Regions from separate parts of the Paenibacillus vulneris genome, predicted to be linked through region 3. Evidence: riboswitches for the same ligand, from Rfam matches in the RefSeq annotation. Region 3 holds a riboswitch; each other region holds the start of a gene.
What was found. A riboswitch is a leader RNA that binds a small molecule or an ion and turns the genes downstream of it on or off. The one in region 3 is predicted to bind cobalamin.
Positions count from the first base shown of each region.

Region 1: another riboswitch for cobalamin. It lies ahead of cobJ (precorrin-3B C(17)-methyltransferase); the one in region 3 lies ahead of nrdI (class Ib ribonucleoside-diphosphate reductase assembly flavoprotein NrdI).
Region 2: another riboswitch for cobalamin. It lies ahead of ABEA66_RS22610 (energy-coupling factor ABC transporter permease); the one in region 3 lies ahead of nrdI (class Ib ribonucleoside-diphosphate reductase assembly flavoprotein NrdI).
Region 4: another riboswitch for cobalamin. It lies ahead of ABEA66_RS06770 (ABC transporter substrate-binding protein); the one in region 3 lies ahead of nrdI (class Ib ribonucleoside-diphosphate reductase assembly flavoprotein NrdI).

Region 1 is NZ_BAABJG010000006.1:613,360-618,963, forward strand. It holds gene ABEA66_RS08235 (sirohydrochlorin chelatase) at 1-580, opposite strand, end outside; gene cobJ (precorrin-3B C(17)-methyltransferase) at 610-2,406, opposite strand; cobalamin riboswitch at 2,630-2,855, opposite strand; gene ABEA66_RS08245 (helix-turn-helix domain-containing protein) at 3,089-3,472, shown strand; gene ABEA66_RS08250 (hypothetical protein) at 3,483-3,677, opposite strand; gene ABEA66_RS08255 (NAD-dependent epimerase/dehydratase family protein) at 3,843-4,871, opposite strand; gene ABEA66_RS08260 (hypothetical protein) at 5,280-5,426, opposite strand.
Region 2 is NZ_BAABJG010000026.1:55,023-60,626, reverse strand. It holds gene ABEA66_RS22615 (thioredoxin domain-containing protein) at 1-1,828, shown strand, start outside; cobalamin riboswitch at 1,940-2,126, shown strand; gene ABEA66_RS22610 (energy-coupling factor ABC transporter permease) at 2,267-3,034, shown strand; gene ABEA66_RS22605 (energy-coupling factor ABC transporter substrate-binding protein) at 3,031-3,315, shown strand; gene cbiQ (cobalt ECF transporter T component CbiQ) at 3,308-4,111, shown strand; gene ABEA66_RS22595 (energy-coupling factor ABC transporter ATP-binding protein) at 4,108-4,953, shown strand; gene ABEA66_RS22590 (glycosyl hydrolase family 18 protein) at 5,169-5,604, opposite strand, start outside.
Region 3 is NZ_BAABJG010000015.1:600,771-606,374, forward strand. It holds gene nrdE (class 1b ribonucleoside-diphosphate reductase subunit alpha) at 1-1,162, opposite strand, end outside; gene nrdI (class Ib ribonucleoside-diphosphate reductase assembly flavoprotein NrdI) at 1,149-1,508, opposite strand; cobalamin riboswitch at 1,648-1,854, opposite strand; gene metE (5-methyltetrahydropteroyltriglutamate--homocysteine S-methyltransferase) at 2,222-4,513, opposite strand; gene ABEA66_RS16285 (hypothetical protein) at 4,611-4,736, opposite strand; gene ABEA66_RS16290 (TetR/AcrR family transcriptional regulator) at 4,894-5,505, opposite strand.
Region 4 is NZ_BAABJG010000006.1:311,392-316,995, forward strand. It holds gene ABEA66_RS06765 (FecCD family ABC transporter permease) at 1-681, opposite strand, end outside; gene ABEA66_RS06770 (ABC transporter substrate-binding protein) at 683-1,711, opposite strand; cobalamin riboswitch at 1,899-2,097, opposite strand; gene ABEA66_RS06775 (hypothetical protein) at 2,143-2,685, opposite strand; gene ABEA66_RS06780 (aspartyl-phosphate phosphatase Spo0E family protein) at 2,817-3,083, opposite strand; gene ABEA66_RS06785 (aminotransferase class I/II-fold pyridoxal phosphate-dependent enzyme) at 3,207-4,397, opposite strand; gene ABEA66_RS06790 (Lrp/AsnC family transcriptional regulator) at 4,411-4,902, opposite strand; gene ABEA66_RS06795 (hypothetical protein) at 5,179-5,457, opposite strand.

The sequences.
Region 1 (5,604 bases), on a different contig from region 3:
CGACCTTGCGTGCGCCGAGCTTGATACAGCGCTCGATCCCTTCATCCACTAAAGGCGCCGTCACTCCGATAAACGCCGTCTCCACCCATTTGACCTTCAGCTTTTCCCAGAACAGCCGGGATATTTTGAACAAATCGCTGTTGGCGTCCGCATCGCTGCTGCCCCGTCCTACGACAAGCACCGCCGTCTGCTCCCGGTCGGCTTCCGTTGCAGCGCCTGCACCGGCCGCTTCCAACCGCGACGCAAGAATATCCAGCACCTGCTCATGAACCCCGATAGGCCGTCCATAGTTGAACCGAACGGACGGGTAACGCAGCCTCGCTTCGTCAATCGCAGCCGGAATATGTATTTTGGCATGCCCCGCCGAGAATAAAGTGATCGGCACTACCGCAATCTGCGTAGCTCCCTGTTGAACACACTGCTCGATACCCTGTGCGATGGTGGGCCGTTCAAATTCCAGAAAGCACGTCTCCACGATCGGCTGGTCCATCTTCGATGCAATAGAACGGACGAACTCCCGTACCTCCTCATTACCTTCCGCATCCTTACTGCCGTGGCCTACAAACAAAACCGCATTCATCCTGTTCCCTCCCTGTCTTTATTTCCGTATTAATCGCCGCATACCGCGTTTTCAATTTGGAAAACCGGCACCTCTTGGTGACGATAACCTTCTACTTCCTTTACTCTTTTAAAATATTTATGGAATCGCTCATTCGGATGACCATCCGAAATATACCGCTGTACAATCCGTTCGATCATGTCTACCAATTGATCCGGCTCAATACCCTCGGCGACCGGCTGTCCCGGATGCGCATTGCGCCCGACCGTCTTGCCGCCCAGGAACAAATCGAATTTCTCCTTCCGGTATACGATGCCGATATCCTCGTGCACCGCCCCATAACAAGCCATTCCGCACCCGTTCAAGCCGATGCGCAGCTCCTTCGGCACGCTCAAGCCGCCGATCCGCTTCTGCAGCTCCTCAGCGTACGGAATCGCATCCGCCTTCTCCGCATTGCAAAAGTCGCAAGCTTTAAGCTGCGCTACATCGCCGATCGGCGCCAGCAGGAAGCCTTCCTGCCGCAGCTTCGTCGTAATGTCATCGGGATTCGATGTCGGAACCCGGATAATCATTTGGTGATGGGGCGTATACTCCATCGTCCCCTTCTCGCCAACGACCTCAGCCAGCGCAAGCATCTGTCTGGCGGTAAAACGCTTCTCGGCGACGCCCGGACTTACCGCAAGCTCGAAGATCGCTTGCTGGCGGAACAATCCCGCCGAGGCAGGCGTGCTGCCCGGCTCCGTGACCACGCCTCGGCTGAGATCGGACAGGCGCAGCGCCTCCATCGCCAGCATTAGCGGCGAGTCGGTACCGGGGCCGCTGCTCCGCTCCTCGCGCTCAGCCACACTGACCGCGCTGACAGCCAGCACCGCTCCGCCCGTGCTTCCGCCGCCGGCGGAGCTTGCAGGAGCCGTCTCCCTTGCGGTGCGGGCCACGGCTTCCCGGCCGCTTTCCACTTGGCCTTCGCCTTCCCAAGCCCAATCCTCGTCATCCGCATCGACCGCCTCTGCCTCGTCCCACTGCTGCAGCGCCCAAGGCTCCGCCGCTTCCTGCAGCCGTTGGTGCGGCTTAAGCGGCTGTACATCGGCGCCGAGAGTATACTTGCGCTGATAACCGCGCGGGGTGATCATCAGACCGTCGTAGACCGTCGTCGACGCATTGCCGATAATGACCGTCGTCAGCATCCCGATCTCATGATCGAGCATATCGCGCAAAGTTGTCAGCACCACATGCTGACGGTCCCGGTAGGCACTCTTCACGATGCCGACCGGCGTCTCCGGCGAGCGGTATTTCAGCAATATGCGCTGCGTCTCCACAATTTGCCGGGTTCGTCTGCCGCTGCGGGGGTTGTACAGCGCAATGACGAAGTCCGCCTGGGCCGCCGCCTCGACGCGCCGGGCAATCAGCTCCCACGGCGTCAGATGATCGCTTAAGCTTATCGTGCAGGCATCGTGCATGACCGGGGCCCCAAGCAGCGAGGCGGAAGAGTTAATCGCCGATATGCCGGGGATTATCTCGACTTCCACGCCGCCGTCCCGCCTCCAGCCTTTTTCCATCAGCACCTCGTACACCAGTCCGGCCATCCCGTATACACCGGCATCGCCGCTCGAGATAACCGCTACCTTTTTCCCGGACTCCGCTTGCCGAACGGCCTCCTGAGCCCGGCTCACTTCCTCCGTCATCCCTGTCCGTACAATCTCCTGATCGGTGAGAAGTCCACGGATAAGATCCACGTACGTGTTATAGCCGATGATAACTTCACTTTCTTCAATGGCCTCCCGCGCCCGTTTCGTAATATGCTCGAAGCTTCCCGGTCCGAAGCCGATGATAAGCAGTTTTCCCGCCATTCGCCGCACATCCTTTCCTTCCTATATAAATACATCATGATGGTTGCAACTCGAACATGTCTTCCTTACTTTTATGCAGCACAAAAAAGAGCATTCCTACAGAAAGTGTTAGAAATGCTCTTGCAGCCCGCGTTCTCAAGAATTCCAATGACATTACATTCGATATGCCATTACCATTCCTTAAGTAAGCCGATCTCTAACACCTCCCTATCCTCGTAGGTCAACAGTGTTTTGAAATTAGGCAGGTCTCCTGACTTCGAGCTTCGTCATCCGATTCCCTTCCCAGACGCGCTCTATGGCGCTCCAGTGGCAACAACATCGGCATAACAAGCCTTTCTTATGGAAAGGCACTCTTCACAGTGGCGGGACCGTGCCGGCTTTGCACCGGGCTTCCCTTTTAAGCCAAATGAGGCATGATTTCATTCAGCACCTAATTCATCCGTATTTGATTGTCCAGAGTCATCATATCACCCGGAGCGAAGCTTTGTCTATAACTGCGCGCCCTCCCGCCGTTAACGACAAGCCGTTCGATGCCCCGGGAGGTATGGGCCGAAGTTCTTATTTTTTACAGCATACCCATTGAAACAAAACGATAGCTTACGAACAATATAGCCGACTATACAGAAGAGCTGGAATGAGGAAGGTCAGCCGATTTACAACAGCAAAGGTGGAAGGATGCTCTATGAAATACGGGCAGCGAATAGCCAAACTGCGGAGCAAAGGGTACATGACCCAGGAAGAGCTTGCCTATAAAGTAGGAATTACCCGTTCCGCCCTTTCTCATTATGAAAATAATAGGAGAGAGCCGGATTATGAAACCATTCAAAAAATTGCCGATATATTCGGCGTATCGATAGACTATTTGATGGGCCGCACGGATCATCCCGGAAGCTTTGCGGACGGCACGGAGGAATTTATCAGCTATCTTGAGCTTTCGGACGAAGCTATTCTGGACAAATTCATTCTGACTATTGACGGAAGAGAACTCACACTGGAGGAGTCCAAAAGCTTCATCGCTTTCATTCGGTCCGAGCGTTCTCTCCCTGCCGACAAAAATAAGCCATGATGAGGTACGGCTACTTGCTGTACTCCATCATGCCTAGTTCCTTGTACATATATGAAAATAACGGTTTATCGAGGCCTTTGTATTGAGGCTTGATCGGTTCCTTCACGGCTTCTTGAAGAGCCAGCCATTGATCGTACTTGTCTCTGGGGATACCGAGCTGATTCAGGACGGTGTCGATATCCACCGTTTTCTTGTTCTCTTCCATTTGCAACCCACACTCCATCTCGTCTCATAGACTTTCAATGTCTAGTATTATATCGGAGATGTTCAAAAAAAGGTGTCGCATACTGGGAGTGTTTTGGTAAAAAACACCGATCATTTTGTCGAATAAGCTATTCTAAATAAATCTTTATCAACGCGGTTCAACGGCTTATAAAGAGGAAGTTTTCAGCCTTCGGGCCGATTTCTTCACGGCCATACGGCGAATCAGCATACTGGCTGCCACAGGCTCGGGCGCCGTTTCCTGAACTCCATTGATTTTGTCCATAAGCCTTTGGTACATAAAATCCCCCATAAGCTGGGTCAAGCCCTCCCGCAGCTGGATCCTGGGACTCCATCCCCAGCCCTTGGCCGCTTTGTCCCAGGAAACGCAGACATGCAGATGGTCCTCCGGACGCGCCGTTACGAATACGGGCTTTACTTTTTGATTCGTCATCTCATTCATCAGCTCGAACAATTCCAGAATGGACGTTGCCGTTCCCGTGCCTATGTTGTAGGTATCGCTGTTGGACAAGGACAGGGCTTGAACGTTGGCGGAAGCCACATCGGATACATAGACGAAATCCCGGGTCTGAAGGCCTTTCCCTTGAATGATGGCTTTCTCGCCGTTGACGAAGGTTTCCAGAAAGGCCGAGATTACGCCCCCGCTTCCATACCTCTTTTGCCGGCAGCCATACACGTTCGCATACCTTAAAATCGTGTAGTTAAGTCCATACAACGCGCCGTACAGCTTTATGTATTCCTCGGGAGCCAGCTTGGACATTCCTGTGCAGGAGACCGGAGCGCATGGAGCGGCTTCGTCAATCGGCTTAGGCTCATAGGAACCGTAGACCTCTGCGGAGGATCCGTAGACCAGCTTCTTGATCGAAAATTCCTTGCACAGATCCAGCAAATAGATCAATCCGCGCAAATTGGGACTCAGCCCCCGAACGACCATCGCTTCGTTCAAATCGGTTTTCTCCGCCAGATGGATACAGTAATCCGGCTGCTCCAGCTCAAAAATATTTCTTAACTCCGTGCTGGCAACATCCATTCGATACAGCTTGCATGCCGGATGCAGATTCGCTTCCTTCCCTGTGCTCATATTGTCGACTACTACTACATCCAGCCCTGCCTGAATGGCACAGTCCACCGTATGGGACCCTATAAAGCCGACTCCGCCTGTAATTAGTACTTTCATCCTTATCCCTCCACCGATTCGATATTGTCGTTTAAGCGTTCGTTCGGGTGCTTTCCCAAAGTCCTATATCCTTAAGCGCATGATGCGCTTGACCCGTCGAATATTGATACATTTTGTATCAATATAAACAAAAAAAGGCCTCCAGTCAAGAGGTCCCAGAAAAGTTAACCGAAATTAGGTGCCGCCGCCAATTTTAGTAGGAAAGACGGATTGTTCCATGATCCTACGCTCTTGAGCAAAGAACAGGAACTCACATCCTGGTTCTCCAGGGACATCATGACTAGGTCCGATCAGAACACAAGCTCTTCTTGGGCGGCTTTTTATTCACTTGGAAGCTGATCTGTGCGGGAGGATAACGGGAGTTTTATGTAAACCAAAGAGGTAATTTTAGTCATCTACAGGGGCTTACTAGCAGGAAGAACCAGGAGTCGGGGGCAGCGTATCAGGTCCATGAGGACCGAACAATGCAAGCTTGCTCGCATCAATGTTCAACTGCGCCAAGATTCTCAACACATCTACATTCTTCTTCTCCTGCTGCTTGTTGCTGCTGCTCATTCTATTGCACTCCTTCTCTTATTCCGTATATTTACATGAATTTCTCTATCACAGTATGTGGTCTCTTTATTCACTGTATGATACGTAATGTATCTTGTCAAAGGAGATTGTGTCGAATTCCATAAAAAAATGTTTACTTTATTAAATTTTTGGATGACTTTTGTTCACCATCAGTGAA
Region 2 (5,604 bases), on a different contig from region 3:
GGTGGATCGTGAAGAAAGACCCGATGTGGATCATCTCTACATGACTGTATGTCAAGCGATGACCGGGCAGGGCGGATGGCCGCTGACGATTGTGATGACGCCGGAGAAAAAGCCGTTTTTTGCCGGGACGTATTATCCCAAAAACCGTCGCTACGGGCGTCACGGAATGATGGATATATTGCCGCGGCTCGCGGGAAAGTGGAAGGAAGACCGGGAGCGGGTGGTCGAGACCAGCGATCAGATTGTGACGGAAGTGGAGCAGCGGATGCTATCGAACCTGAAGGGCGAGATCTCGGAGAACACGCTGGATCAGGCGTATGCCCAGTATGAGGAGCTATTTGACTCCACGTATGGCGGTTTTGGCGATAAACCCAAATTCCCTACCTCACATAATCTTTCGTTTCTTATGCGGTATTACCATCGCACCGGCAAAGAGCTTGCGCTGCAGATGGCAGAGAAGTCACTGGATGCGATGCAGCGGGGCGGTATGTACGATCATGTCGGCTTTGGATTTGCAAGATACTCTGTAGACGAGAAGTGGCTGGTGCCGCATTTTGAGAAAATGCTCTATGATAACGCGCTGCTGGCCTGGACCTACCTGGAAGCCTACCAGTTGACCGGCAAGACGAAATATTCCCGTACGGCCGAAGAGATATTCGCTTATGTGCTTAGGGATATGACCGACCCGGCAGGCGGCTTCTACTCTGCGGAGGATGCCGACTCGGAAGGGCACGAGGGGAAGTTCTACGTATGGGAGCAGGATGAGATCCTGAAGGTATTGGGCCTCGAGGACGGCGAGCTTTATTGCGACCTTTATGACATTACCAAGGAAGGCAATTTTGAAGGTCAAAATATTCCTAACTTAATCCAGCATGATGTGGAGACTTTTGCCCGGCTCAAAGGATTGGATCCCGATCTATTATCTGAAACCATCGGGAGATGCCGACAAACCTTGTTTGCATACCGTGAGCAGCGTGTACATCCGGGTAAGGACGATAAAGTGCTGACCTCCTGGAACGGACTTATGATCATGGCTTTGTCCAAAGGCTATAAAGTGCTGGAACGGCCTGAATATTTGGAAGCGGCTGCCAAGGCGGCTCGTTTTATTGTCTCCCGATTAAGGCGTCCGGATGGAAGGCTGCTCGCCAGATACAGGGATGGAGAAGCGGCATTCGCCGCATACCTGGATGACTATGCGTTCCTGGTATGGGGGCTAATTGAGCTGTATGAAGCGTCCTTTGAGCTCGAATTCCTGCAGCTGGCTGTGGAGCTTAACGGGCAGATGATCGAATTATTCTGGGATGAGGAACATGGCGGCTTGTTTTTCTACGGAAGCGACAGCGAGCAGCTGTTTTCCCGGAACAAGGAGATATACGACGGTGCGCTGCCTTCCGGCAATGCGGTGGCGGCCATGAATTTCTTAAAGCTCTCCAAGCTGACTTATGACGCCAGGCTGTCGCAGATTGCCAAGAGGCAATTGCAAGCCTTCGCAGGCTCGGTTGAACGGTATCCGACAGGGCATTCGATGCTCCTGATCGCTCTGGATTATGCGTACAGTCCTTCCAGCGAGATTGTCATTGCCGGCGATCCGGAATCCGGGACAACCAGGGAGATGCTTGCCACGGTGCGCCAAGGCTTCAGACCCCACTCCTCCGTATTCTTGGTCCCGCCGGGGGAAGAAGGCGAGAAGGTTCGTCAATTCCTCCCTGTAGTTCAGGACAAACAGGCAATCGGCGGCAGGCCGACGGCGTATGTTTGTGAGAATTTTGCATGTCATTCCCCGATTACGGATTTGGAAGAGCTGGAAGAAGTGCTGCATTCTTCTTAAGAACGGCCTCCTTAATGGAAAGCCTCCTTTTTTATCAAGGAGGTTTTTTGTATTCCAAGAAGGAATTCGATGACATACCACGAATATGGAATAGCTGTACTAATATTATTGGATCATGAATATCCATTAGGTGCCTTTGTGAAGACAAAGGGTAACAGGGAATCGGGTGCAAATCCCGAGCGGTCCCGCCACTGTAAACGGGGAGTTTCTTTCATAATGTCACTCGGTGTAACGCCGGGGAAGGCGAAAGAAGCAACGATCCGTAAGCCAGGAGACCTACCTGATGGTATGCACCCAGATCCCTTCGCGGAAAGGAGAGGTGTACGAGAATGAATCGGCAAACATTAGAGGTGTTGTCGTATTTTCACGCGTACCCGTGACCTATCCTGCTGGATAGGTCTTTTTGTTTCATCACATTTATTATGGAGGATGTATCGGATGAGTAGAAGAAAATGGGCCAGCAGCCTGCTGCTTGTGTTAGGGTTCGTCTTGTACCTGATGGTTAATGAGCCGCAATCGGCTTATGCCATGCATATTATGGAGGGCTTTTTGCCGCTCGGCTGGGCTGTGTTTTGGTGGGTCGTCTTCATTCCTTTCTTTATTCTAGGATTGAGAGCTTTAATCCGCATTACGAGAGAAACCCCTGAGCTCAAAATTATGCTGGGCTTGGCCGGAGCGTTCACCTTCGTATTATCTGCCCTGAAGATTCCTTCGGTCACTGGCAGCAGCTCGCATCCGACCGGAACCGGTCTCGGAGCCGTGATGTTCGGCCCTCTGCCGATGAGCGTATTAGGCTCCATTGTATTGTTGTTTCAAGCCTTGCTATTGGCACATGGCGGATTAACGACGCTGGGAGCCAACGCGTTCTCAATGGCTGTGGCCGGACCGGTCGTAGGTTATTTTGTCTACAGATGGATGATGCAGGCGACAGGGAAACAAAAATGGTCCATTTTCATAGCAGCGGCTTTGGCAGATTTATCTACCTATGTAGTCACTTCCATGCAGCTGGCGCTGGCATTCCCGGCGGAGCAGGGGGGTATCGCGGCTTCCTTCGTGAAATTCGGTGGTATTTTTGCCATTACCCAAATCCCTCTGGCTATCAGTGAAGGCCTTCTGACGGTATTGATCTGGAACTGGCTTCAAGCTTACAGCCCGAATGAATTGTCCCTGCTTCAACGCAAAATGAAAGGAGCCCGCGAATCATGAAAACCAGCTCGAAAAATATGCTGATACTGGCTGCCGTAGTCTTATTGGCCGCTTTACCATTGCTGCTTGTCAAAGGGGATTTCGGAGGCGCGGATGATGCGGCCGAGGAAGTGATCAAATCACTGCATCCGTCCTACGAACCTTGGTTCTCTTCCTTCATAGAGCCTCCTCCGGAAACGGAAAGCATGCTGTTTGCCCTGCAGGCCGCCCTGGGAGCCGGGTTTATCGGATACACGATCGGTTTATTCAAAGGAAGAGCGACCAAGCGTAACCATGATTAAACAAATCGACGTCATTTCTTATAGCAATAAGCTGCGAGCCGTTTCTCCCATGTGGAAAAGCGGTTTCGCTGCTCTTTTGCTCCTGCTGTCCTATCTGTCTCATCCTGTTGTTCAGCTTCTGATGTTCATCTGGATTTCGGCATGGATTGCAGGTTATGCCAAGGTTCCGCTCAGGTTATATAGTACACTTCTGTTCAGTTCGCTTCTATTGTTTGCAGCAAGCTTGCCCGCTTTATTGTTGGAAATTCATTCGTTTGAACAAGGGCAGTTCCGGGCAGAAGGCCTGACGCTGCTCGCTTATTCTCATTGGTCTCTGAGTTTGAATCCATCGGGCGTAGAGCTGACGGTGAAGCTGCTGTGCCGAATTATGGCTTGCGTAGCCGCATCCATGCTGTTGATTCTGACTACTCCCATGCCGGAGCTGTTCCAAGTCATGAAAAAGCTGCGGGTGCCTTCTCTGGTGCTCGAATTGATGCTGATCACTTATCGCTTCTTATTTCTTCTGCTGGATACGGCTCATGACATGTATACCGCTCAACGAGCCAGAGGAGGGCAGCAGGGCTTCACAGGAAGACTGAGAGACACGGCTCTGCTAATCGTCCGGATGTTTGCCAAAACCATGCAGCGCTATCAAGGGCTGGCGAACGGAATGGTATCCCGGGGCTTCACCGAAGAGATTCGAATGCCCCCTTACCAAGGCGGGGAGGTACCGGCAAGGTATAAGTGGGAAGGCAGCATCGGTTGGATTTTGCTGGCAGGGTTGGAATGCTGGTTTAGATGGAGGGAAATCGGATGAAATCGATATTGGAAGCACGTGGTCTAAGCTACAGCTACCCGGGGACAGCCTCTCAGGCGCTTCAGAATCTGAACATGAATATACCTGAGGGGAAAAAAACGGCGATCTGCGGCCATAACGGCTCGGGGAAGTCTACCTTTTTTTTACAGGCCATTGGCATTCATCGTCCGGTGGAAGGAGAGCTGGTCTGGAAGGGGAAGCCGCTTACCTATAATCGTGGTTCACTCAAGCAGCTCAGGCAGCAGATCGGCCTCGTATTCCAGGACCCCGAACAGCAGCTGATATTGAATAATCCCGCAGAGGATATCTCTTACGGATTGCGTAATGCCGGTATGAGGGAAGAGGAGATTGCCCGCCGAACGAATCAGATGCTCGTCGCTATGGAGCTGGAGCAGCTGGCGGATCAACCGATGCATCACTTGAGCCTGGGGCAAAAGAAAAGGGTTGCGCTGGCCGGTGTATTGGCGCTGGAACCGGAGCTGCTGCTGCTGGACGAGCCGACCGCCTATTTGGACCGGCGTTCCGAGCAGCAGCTGATAGAAGAGCTCGACCGCATACACCTGCAAGGCATTACGGTCGTCATGGCTACGCACGATATGAATTTGGCCTATGCCTGGGCTGATTGGGTATTGGTCATGGATAAAGGCCGGTGCGTGAGGGAAGGGACACCTTATGAAATATTTCGCCAAGAAGAGGAGCTGAGGCTGCTCGGCTTGGAGCAGCCCATACTTCTGGAATTATGGAGCGCGCTGCCTGAATCCTTGAGACAAGGGAAGGAAGCTCCCCGTGACGTGAAATCATTTAAACGGTTCATGCAAACCAGCGGTGCATACCTAATTTAAATTGCAACAGGGGGGGCATGAGATTGTAGCCCGGCCGTTTGCTTGGTAACCTACCTGCTAGAAAGAAAAAAGCTCCAAACGGATAGCGAGAACGAGTCGCTGTATCGTTTGGAGCTCTTTTTTACAAAGAAAATGATAAGTTCGGGGCTCCCGCAAAGTGCCTGAAGCTGATTCGAAGGCAAAGTTAACTTTTTTGAGGGATCTTTAAGCCACCATTATTTTTCCTGAATCATTGTTTTCCACAGATCAGCTGTATCATAGCCTAGACGCCAAGCGGCAACGCCGGCCAAATTGTATTTCTTTGCCAATTCCAGACGGGCTTTGACCGTATCCTCATTTTCCAGCCAGAATACGTAGGTATCCCCATCCTGAGTATACTGCACCCGATACTGCTGGAACTTGTCATCCCATGTTTTCGTCGCATTTTTGCTTGCCATCAGGGCAGGCAAATCTTTCATTAATAGCGCGCGGTTATTAACAAGATTGCCGGAGCTGTCAATCTGCCATTCACGAACATAGAACGGAATGCCGATGATCAGCTTGTCCCGCGGGATGCCGTAAGCGAGAAATTCCTGAATTCCTTCCTCTACCCACTGCAAGCCTGCAACGGAGCCGGCTTCCGTACTTCCTTTCCAATGCTGGTCATACGTC
Region 3 (5,604 bases):
TTTCCGATGTCTCCTGCAGCTGGAAAATTTCCGTGCAGAGGTTCGACATTTTTATCGCGCCCAGCTGCTTCAGTGGGTGTACGCGATTGGCATTGGTTTTGTTCATAATGTAAGGATAGCCTGATTCCAGCTGAATCATGGAGATCTTGATCATCATATCGCGTGCGCTCATCACGACTTTCTTACGCACACGATCATTAGCCAGTAATTCATCATACATAGCATCAAGATCCATATCATCCAAATGGGTTCCATACGCTTTATAAACGGAATAAGGAGCAAACACGTGCAGAGGCTTGTTTTCTTCCGCCAGCTGATAGAACTTGTTAGGGATGATCAACCCGATCGATAAAGTCTTAAGGCGTGTTTTTTCATCGGCATTGATCTTCTTGCTGTCGAGCAGCTCCATAATATCCCAGCCGAAAATGTTATAATACGCAGCTCCCGACCCTCTGCGCTGCCCCATTTGATCGGCATAGGAGAAGGCATCCTCCATCAATTTGAGCACCGGCATAATGCCTTTTGCCGCACCTTCTACATCTTTAATCGGTTCTCCGCGGCCGCGTAATTTGGATAAATTGACCGCCACCCCTCCTCCGATTTTGGAAAGCTGCATGCATGTGCCGAGAACATAGTTAATCGAATTCAGAGAATCGTCCATTTCCAGCAAAAAGCACGAAACCATTTCTCCGCGACGGCTCTTGCCCGCATTCAGAAATGTCGGAGTCGCCGGCTGCACACGTTGGTCCATCATGGCCGTAGTCAGTGTTCTAGCCGTATTCATATCTCCACGAGCCAGATGCAGCGCTACAATCGCCACTCTATCCGGGTAATGCTCCAAGTACATCGTGCGGTCATTGCTCTTCACTGCGTAATCCGTATAAAATTTGGATGCCGCCATGTAGGAAGGAAATTCGAAGCGATAGCTATGCGCGATTTCGTAAATTTCCTCAACGTCAGCCGGTGAATACTGCTGATATACATCCTCGTAATAGTCGTTATCGATCATATAGCGCACTTTCGCACTCGTATCCGCGAATTGTACGCTTTTGCTATGTACTTCTTCCATAAACGCCTTTACGGCTTCCTTATCCTTTTCCAATTGAAAAAAGCCGTCCGTATCTCTTTGCAGCAACAAATTGTTCAATTCAATATGCAGCAACCAAACGCACCTCCTGTTTAAACCGCTCTACATCCTGCTTCGTTCCTGAAAGCTCAAACTTGCTTACTACCGGTACCTTATATAATTTCGCGATAAGATCGGCGCTTCGGGCAAAGCCTTCTCCCCAATTCCGATTACCGCTAGCTGAAACTCCCATGAGATTCGCATGATTCTTTTGAAGAAAGGACATCACTTTCTGAGGCACTTGACCGAAGCCCGTAGTATAGGTGATTAGAACGAACGGTTCATTCACCGTCATCATTTCCTCTATTTGAACCACTCGCATATTCAGCTTTTCGACAAAACGGCGAACATTTCCCGTCTTGGAGTCATAAGCGATCAACATGCATTTCTTCCCCTTCCTTAGTCCCCGCGGAGCAGGCATAAAAAAGCGCGTTCGGCTAACAGGGCCGAATGCGCTGAAACGAGCATGCAAATGTACATACTTCATTAAAGACGTAACGGACACCTTCCTGTTCTCCGCAGGCCGTGTCAATGATCAGGCAGGTCTCCTGGCTAGAGAATCATCATGATCGATCTGCCTTCCCAGCTTGTTTGGTTCCCAAGCCAGTGGCATACAAGACCGATCCTCCTCTCTTACAGTGGCGGGACCGCGCCGGCTTCTCACCGGACTTCCCTATTAAGCTTTCTCGTTCTATTGAACGAAAAGCACCTGTCACAACAATATATAGTTGGCAATAAATAATCTATATCAATATATGGTATTTGTCAATGGATAGGATGGCCCTTGTTTTAGTATTTTCATAGACTTCAGCCTACAGCTGACAGTCATTTTCATGCATATAAAATGCCGCTGAGACTTGCTGCAGCAAGCCTTTTGTCGATGACAAAAAAGACCCGGCGCATGCTGCGCAGGTCCTAATCATCCGAAAAATTAGTTATTTAGTCCTGGGTACAAAGAAAATTGAACTGCTACATCTTTCACATTCCGCGAAACGAATACCGCTGTTCACCATCGGCTTGAACAGATCCAATGGAATTGCCTTTCAATTCAAAGTAACGTCTGTCTCTGTCTTATTACGGCCTATACCCTGCTTCTTATTTTGCCGCGGACTGCTCGTATTTGGCACGCGCCGTCTTAGTCGCCTCCACCATATTGCGAAGGGATGCAACCGTTTCTTCAAGACCGCGTGTCTTCAGACCGCAATCCGGATTGATCCAGAACAATTTGGGATCTAACACACGCAATGCGCGTTCAATCATACCCGTCATTTCCTCTACGCTCGGAATACGCGGACTATGAATGTCATACACACCCAAGCCGATTCCCAGCTTATAGGTATTCAACTCGAAGCTGTGGATTAATTCACCGTGGCTGCGGGATGTCTCGATGGAAATAACGTCCGCATCCATCGCTTCAATGGAATCTATCATGTCATGGAACTCACAGTAGCACATATGGGTGTGGATCTGCGTTGTTTTTTGAACTGTGCAGGTGGCAATGCGAAAGGCTTTGACAGCCCATGCAAGATAATCTGCCTGCTCCGACTCTTTAAGCGGTAATCCCTCTCGTACTGCCGGTTCATCCACCTGAATCATGCCAATGCCTGCCTTCTCCAACGCCTCTACTTCTTGTCTGAGAGCATAAGCCAATTGGTATGCAATCTGCTCGCGCGGGATATCCTCACGGACAAACGACCAGTTCATGATGGTGATAGGTCCTGTCAGCATTCCTTTTACAGGATGGCTCGTCTGCGACTGGGCGTATTTGGTTTCTTCAACGGTCATTTCACCAATGAACGCTACATCTCCGTAGATCACCGGCGGCTTGACGCAGCGGGAACCGTAGGATTGTACCCATCCATTTTGGGTAAATGCAAATCCCGCGAGCTTTTCACCAAAAAACTCCACCATGTCGGTTCTCTCAAACTCACCGTGTACGAGCACGTCGATGCCGATTTCTTCCTGGATCTTGATCCAGGTATCGATCTGCTCGCGGATAAATTCAGCATACTGCTTGTCGTTCCATTCCCCTTTACGCCATAATTGACGTGCTTTACGCACCTCAGCGGACTGCGGGAAGCTGCCGATGGTTGTCGTCGGAAATAGCGGCAATTGCCATTTCGCCTGCTGAGCTGCATAGCGTTCTGCAAATGGAGCGGAACGTACTGGATCTTGAGAGCTGAAAGCTGCAACGGCGGTCTGAACCTCGCTGCGGTTTCGTTCGGCGGATTGCTGAAGCGTTTGAATGGCACGATCATATTGCTCCAATTCTCCTTGAACGGCTTCCTTTGAGGAGAAAGCTTTGGTCAATAGGACGAGCTCGTTCAATTTTTCATCGGCAAACGCGAGAGCACCTTTCAAATCGGAGGTGAGCTTCGTTTCCCGCTCTACGGTTACTGGTACGTGAAGCAGGCTGCACGAAGATTGAACAATCAAGCGGTCAGCAGGTACTGCCTTCGCAAGCTCTTTCAACAACTCCAGCTTTCCGGTTAACGACGCCTTCCAAATACCGCGGCCATCAATGACTCCCGCACCCAAAACCTTGTCCTGCGGATAGCCAATTGTTTGAATTGAATTCAGATTTCCGTCGTATCCATGAACGAAATCAAGGCCTATTCCTTTAACTGGAAGCTTGACGATGTCACTGTATCGTTCTACCGATTCAAAGTACGTTTGCAGCATAAGATTCAAGCCGGGTACTGCTGCGGCAAAGGTCTCATAAATATGCTTCAATCGCTGTACGTCCTCATCGGATAGCTTGGTTACAAGAATCGGTTCATCCACCTGTACCCATTGAACGCCTTCCGCCGCAAGCTCCTGAAGTAACTGCACATAGAGCGGCAGCAGCTTATCCAGCCAGGCGTCCGTTTCCGATGCAGCGTATCCTTTGGAAAGCTTCAAGAAGGTCAACGGCCCAACGATAACCGGTTTTCCTTCAATACCAAGCTTCTCCTTCGCTTCACGATAAGCTTCAAGTGGCTTATTCTCCGTAAGCACCGGCGACGCTCCTGAAAGCTCAGGAACAATATAATGGTAATTCGTATTGAACCATTTGGTCATTTCACTTGCGGCGGCACCCTCGGTCCCGCGGGCTACCCCGTAATATACGGACAAAGGAACGGCTCCGCCTGTATACGAGAACCGGCTCGGAATAATGCCGAACATCGCTGCCGTATCCAGAATATGATCGTAATAGCTGAAGTCATTGACCGGAATGAGGTCAATTCCTTTCTCCTGCTGCTTGCGCAAATGACCCAAACGAATGTTCTGCAGCTGACTGCGAAAATCTTGTTCTTCCAACCTGCCTGACCAGAACGCTTCCAGAGCCTTCTTCCATTCTCTATCAGCACCAATACGCGGATAGCCTAATACGCTGCTTTTTACCATGTGAAAAACTCCTCTACAATTTGGTTATAAAGAAATTTACCACAGATTGGTTGCTATAAAGTAATTGGATTATACTATATCTAGTTATAGCCGCAGGCTATACCGCATAAGTTGGGCTATCGTTTGCTTCAAGGCTTCCGTTCATGGTCTCCTCATCCGCATAAGGAATATCGAACGCAATGGATGATTCATTAAGCTCCAGACTTTCGCCGCTAAGCTTCACGCCAAGCTTGGCATCCTCGTCATAATCACCCGTAATCCGTGAGGCAATCTCTTTGGATGGATTGACCCAATGTCCTTTTCCATCATTGTCAATGACAAAGTACCAATGATCGATCTTCCCAATGGCATGTACGAATTCTTAACCACCAGTAGCTTGTTCACAGAGAGCAAGGGGGCATGAACATATTTTTTAATGCTTTTCCGAATAAATTAGGTGGAACATTATCTTGACTAATATAACTAAATATAGCCATGCCGTTTTCTAATGAAAGAATAGTCCATGCAATTTCTTCTGACGAAAGACCAAACTCATAATTCTCTTTCTTCATCAACTTTTCAATAGATTGGGATATTTGTTCCACTGATTGGGTTATCATATTCGACCATTTATATCGGACTGACTCATCTCTCATCGCAAAAAGAAGAAATTCCATATTAAGCATACTCCACGTTCGATTTTCTTCCCTAATATAAATGGGATATTGGTCCAATTTTTCTATAAAGTGTGAAAGTGGATGCTGTTGGTCTATTACTCGATGGATCTTGTCTACATGTAATTGCATTTGTTTTTCCAATAGAGCCAGAAAGAGCTCTTCCTTGGAATTAAAATTAGCATAAAAAGCCCCTTTACTAAATCCAGCATGCTCTGCAATTTTATCAACAGAAGCCCCATGAAAGCCAAACTCGGCGAAAATTTGAACAGCAGACTCTAAAAGCAATTTCCGTGTTTCCTCTTTTCGCTCCTTTTGCGATAGTCTTCGTCTAAGCAAGCTCCTCTTCCTCCTTTTCTTGACAACCATACCATATAGAATTAATATACCATTTAGTATATAAATTCTGTTAAGTATCCGCAAATAAAGGAGAAGAAA
Region 4 (5,604 bases), on a different contig from region 3:
ATTCATCGCTCTTCCATAGCCGAACAGGATCATGACGCCGATCGCCAAGTAGGGCAGCAGCACAAGCGAATACATCCAGCCCCGAAGCGCCAGGCTGCCCATCAGCCAAAACACAATTTCATTAATAACCTGCTTGGACATCGCGACCATAAACGAGACGAAGGCCCCGAGAAAGGCCTGCATGACGACCCCGGATAAAATCAGGGCTTCCATCCGTATCTTGCCGCCCGTTCTTGCGAGCATAATCACAGTGATCAAGGATAGCGCTCCTGTAATGAATGCGACAACCGGAACAGTTGCCGAGCCCAGCAGGGCAAACTGCAGCCCGAACAAGATCAGGAAAGCAGCGCCGACCGAGGCGCCAGAAGAAACCCCCAACGTATAGGGGTCCGCCAGCGGATTGCGCAGCACACCCTGGAAGGCCGCACCCGCAATGCCCAAGGAAGCGCCGACCAGCACACCCAGCAGTACGCGGGGCAGCCGGACGCGCCAAATAATCTGCTCGGAGGCCGGCTGCCAGTCCACGGGAACCGAGCCTCCGATTCCGGGCAGATGATGCGCCAGAATGCCCCATACATGCAGGAGCGGCACATGAACCGTACCGATGGATAAACTGATCGTCACGGAAAGAAGAAGGAGCAGCACTCCCGCTCCTCCCCATGCCATTAGCTTCCGCTTCATTTTATTTCACCAATTCCGGATAAATGCCTTTGGCTACATCTACCAGCGCTGCTGTAATCCGCGGTCCCGGACGGCTGATCGAGTCCTTATCCAACCCCGCCAGCTTGTTGTTTTTGATCGCATCGACATTAGCCCAGCTAGTCCGCTCTCTAATGATTTGATCCATGGACTTCTTGGAATTTTCATCGATCAGATTTTTCGGGTACAAAATCACTTGAGGATTATCCGCGATCACCTTTTCTTCATTCAGCTTCGCGTACCCGGTAATGTCGGAAGAAACATTAATACCGCCAGCCAAGTTGATCAGCTCGTCCATGAATTCTCCCTTCCCTACCGTCCAGCCCGGAGAAAATTCCATGAGCACCCTTTTCTTTTGCTCCGGCTTCAGATCCTTGACGGCATCCGTAACCTTCTGACGATCCGCCTTCATAGAAGCTACCAGCTTCTCCGCCTGCTCCTGCTTGTCAAAAATTTGCCCGAATTTCAAAATATTGTTCATGACGTCGTCAATCGTCTTGGGCTCTACCTTAAACACGTTCACATTCAAGCCTCTGAGCTGCTCGACGGCTGCTGTTTTGAGCGATACGCCCGATAGCACGACATCCGCGTTAGCCGCAATCAGCGCTTCCTCATTCGGCTTCACGATGCTGCCCATCTTAGGCTTTTTCTTCGCTTCCTCCGGATAATCGCAAAAGTCGGATACGCCGACGACTTTGTCGCCCAAGCCCAGAGCGAACAGAGTCTCCGTCTCGCTGGGAGACACCGACACAATCTTGGCCGGCGCCTTTTCAAAGGTAAACTCCTTGCCTGTTGCATCCTTCACTTTCAACGGATATACTGTAGCCTTTGCGTTCGCGGCTGGAGGGCTTGTCTGTTCTCCGCTGCTCGCTTTAGCCGGCTCCTTCAGATCTGCCGTGCCCGAGGGCTTCGTCTCCTTCGGCGCGCAGCCGGCTGCGCTGAACACAAGCGCCAGACCCAGCACAGCCGCCAGCCATTTTTTTCCGCCGCTTCGTTTCATTTCACTCCACATTGTGGTACCTCCTTTGTCCTTCCATCCCATTGTATCGTTCCTGTTCCATGTCCCGGTTTGCATGCACGTCAAAAACCCTCTGATCCTGATCGCTGCAATTAGGAAGCAGAGGGCATGCGATTGCAGACGCTGTCCGTTATTCTGAACGCAGCGCGTGCAAGCGACGCTCCTTTTTCCTCGAAAGGCCCGGTCTATTCCCGATTAGGCAGGTTTCCTGGCTTATGGAGTTGTACGGAGGCCTCGCCTTCCCATTCCGGTTCAGAACAGTGGCATTATGAGACTCTCCCTCCAAAATACAGTGGCGGGACCGCTCCGGATTCACACCGGCTTCCCTTTTAACCTGCCGGCTTGTTAAGCAGACAGGCACCTAGTCGGATAACTCTATGAAATTAAAGTCAGACCTGCCTATGCAGCAGGAACGTCCATTAGGTCTATTTTTGCGCGATGACCTTCATCACCTGTAAGCCCTTTTCCAGATTTTTGGCATTGGCCGGAATGAAGGCTACCAAATCTTTGCCATTCAGATTAAGCTCTGTAAACCATTTGGTTTGTTCCAAAGGAATACCGTACAAATGCTTCTCTTTCTTCGGCGCTGCATTCTTATCCTTGGAATCTACCGGGAGCTCCAGAACGCCTCCGGGAAAATCCTCCTGCTTCGCCACATCATCCAGACTGACATAGCCGCCCTGCTGGCCTATCGTTTTAAACTGCTCCGTCGGCACAATAATGATGCTGTTATCTCCCGCCGCAATTTCAACGACCAATTTATCCATAGAAAACATCGGCGTGGTCTGAATCTTTACGGTCGGAGCTTCGCCAAGCTTCGTTTGCAGCGCAGCCTGCAGCTTATCTCCCACTTCGTTCGGAATTCCATTGGGGCCTGTCATAAAAATCAATACATCAGCCTTGGGTCCCCCGCCGCAGCCGGCTAGCACCAGCAGCAGCATGATGATGAGCATGAATTTCCCTTTCATGTTCCCTCTCCTTATAGATGCGCTTTCTTGGATTGCTGTTACCCCCAATCATATCATAAATGTCTCGTTTCTTTCAAAACTAGAGATAAAAAAGGAGATGGCCGCAGGCTGAAATGTAAAAAAAGGAACCGTTACCGGCTCCTCTTATTTCGATTCATATACTCATTTATCTTTTTGTCCAGGATCATGCTGATCTTCACAACTTCCGGTGAGGTCAAGCATTGCTCGCTCTGAACCAGTCGTTCGAGCTCCTGACGCAACCTATAAATCTCTTCTTCCAAAGATACGTCAGAAGATGACCGCTTCTTTTTCCCAAAAAACCACTTGGCTTGCTGATTATTCTCTCGAATCCAACCAATTTGCGGGTAATGCCTAAGCTGATATTCCGGAAAAGCCATTCTTCATCCCCCCCTGGCATATCTTTAGATTCGGAAGTCCCATAACCCCAAAGGATATGAAACTTCTATACTATTAAAGATAACAGTTTTTGTCGGGGATGGAAATGACTACTTTTGTCGAAACTATAATTTACGTATAAAATTTCCGATCCTTTCGATCGCTTCCAGCAATTGATTGACGGAAGTCGCGTAGGAGCAGCGCACGAAGCCTTCTCCGCCCAAGCCGAACACATATCCCGGCACCGCAGCGACCTTCGCTTCAAGGAGCAAACGCTGGGCAAACTCTTCCGAGCTTAGCCCTGTAGAGGCAATCGAAGGGAAGGCATAGAACGCTCCCTGCGGCTCATGGCACTCGAGCCCGATGTCCCGGAAGCCTTGAACGACAAGCCGGCGCCGTTGGTTATAGGACTCTACCATGCGGTCCTTTTCATCCATACCGTTTTTCAAAGCCTCGAGAGCTGCGACTTGCCCCATAGCAGGTGCGCACATGACGGTGTATTGGTGAATTTTGAGCATCGCTGAAATTAAATCCCTATGTCCGCAAGCATAGCCCATCCTCCAGCCGGTCATCGCGAAAGCTTTGGAGAAGCCGCTGACCAGGATGGTGCGGTCCTTCATGCCCGGCAAGGAAGCGAAGCTGACATGCTTCTGCTCGTAAGTCAATTCTGCATAGATTTCGTCGGAAATGACAATAAGGTCGTTTTCCTCAACAATTTTTGCAATCGGGAGCCAATCCTCGTACGTCATGATACCGCCTGTCGGGTTGCTCGGATAGCACAGAATCAGTACTTTAGACTTAGATGTAATGCTCGCCTTCAAGGCTTCGGGAGTCAGCTTGAAATTATCCTTCGCGAACGTCTCGATCCCGACAGGAATCCCCCCGCCGATCTTCGTAATCGGAGAATAGGAAATATAGCAAGGCTCCGGAACAAGTACTTCATCCCCCGGGACGATCAAGGCACGCAAGGCCAAGTCAATGGCTTCACTGCCGCCCACCGTAACCAGGATTTCGTCAGAAGGCTCGTACGGCACATGGAACGAATCGTACAAATACTCGGCGATCGCTTCCCTTAGCTCTGGCATTCCTGCATTCGGCGTATACTTCGTATTGCCGCGTTCAAGGGAATACACGCAGGCTTCACGCACGTGCCAAGGCGTGCAAAAATCCGGCTCGCCGACACCAAGAGAAATGATATCCTTGCTGGCGCTGACCAGATCAAAAAATTTGCGGATCCCTGATGGGGGGATTTCTCTCACCAAGGGAGCCAAATAACCCGACATCGACTTTGTAGAAGGCTCATGTTGTTTGATCATCACTCATCATCCTTCACGGGGAGATTAACATACGGCGGTCATCCTCATGATCTTCAAAGGTGATGCCGTCCTGCTTATATTTTTTAAGTATGAAATGTGTTTTGGTCGATAAAACGCGGTCTATCGGCGACAGCTTATTGGATACGAAAGAAGCGACTTCCTTCAGCGTTTTCCCTTCGATCTCTACCAGCAAATCATAGGCTCCGGACATCAAATATACGGATTTGACTTCCGGATACAAGTAAATGCGCTCGGCGATCGCATCGAAGCCGCGTCCGCGTTCCGGCGTGATCTGAACTTCAATCAATGCGGTTACCTTCTCGTTGTCCACCTTCGCCCAGTTCACAATCGGCGCGTATTTGATAATGACGTGCGCATCCTCCAATTGCTTGATCGCTTCCGCCACTTCCGCCTCCGGCGCACCCAGCATAGTTGCTATTAACGCCGGGGTTCTTCTCGCGTCTTCCTTAAGCAGCTCAATAATTCGCATTTTAAACTGTTCCATCGGTGGTTAACCCTCCCAAGAGTTGTGCCTTACATTAGCTTCCTTCCAGGTTTTGCGTTAGACAAAACCTGTCTTCCGCTTACATGTCATGGATAGATAAATTATTACTCCATATTACACCCAACCGGCGGCTTTTTGCAAAATAAAATTGCTCTTGCTTGGGCTGAGCCAAGTCTGCATGCCATCCCTTCAACGCAAAAATAGCCCGCAGGGCACAATAGCCTCGGGCTTGCATAAAATCTATATAAGAAATAATAGGCTGCTGTAAAAATGCTACTAACGGTGAATCGATAACAGCCTGCGTATGTTCGCTTCAATCTCGTGGCAGCGGTAATCCTCAAGCACGGTAATTTGCAGCCCGCCTTGCCCGTCCGACTCTCCTGTCACTCTTCCGATGCCCACCAGCCGGCCTTTGTCATAAGCGGCGATCACATAAGGGCTCTGGCAGTACGTTTTGTACAGAAGTTCCGCATCGGCTGCATGATCCTCGACGGATGCCAGCAATTGCTCAAACTGTCCTTGTGCAGGAGGCTCATTTTCTAATGCTATAATCAAGTCAATCACCATCCTACCTTGTATTGTTCTACACTTATAATTATACATCTATATGCATTTTTATTCAACTTATTTTTCAATTATTCCTGCCTAATTTTGAATGGCTTGCTGCTTCTTCCGAGCGAGCTTCCACTAGTTCCTAACCAA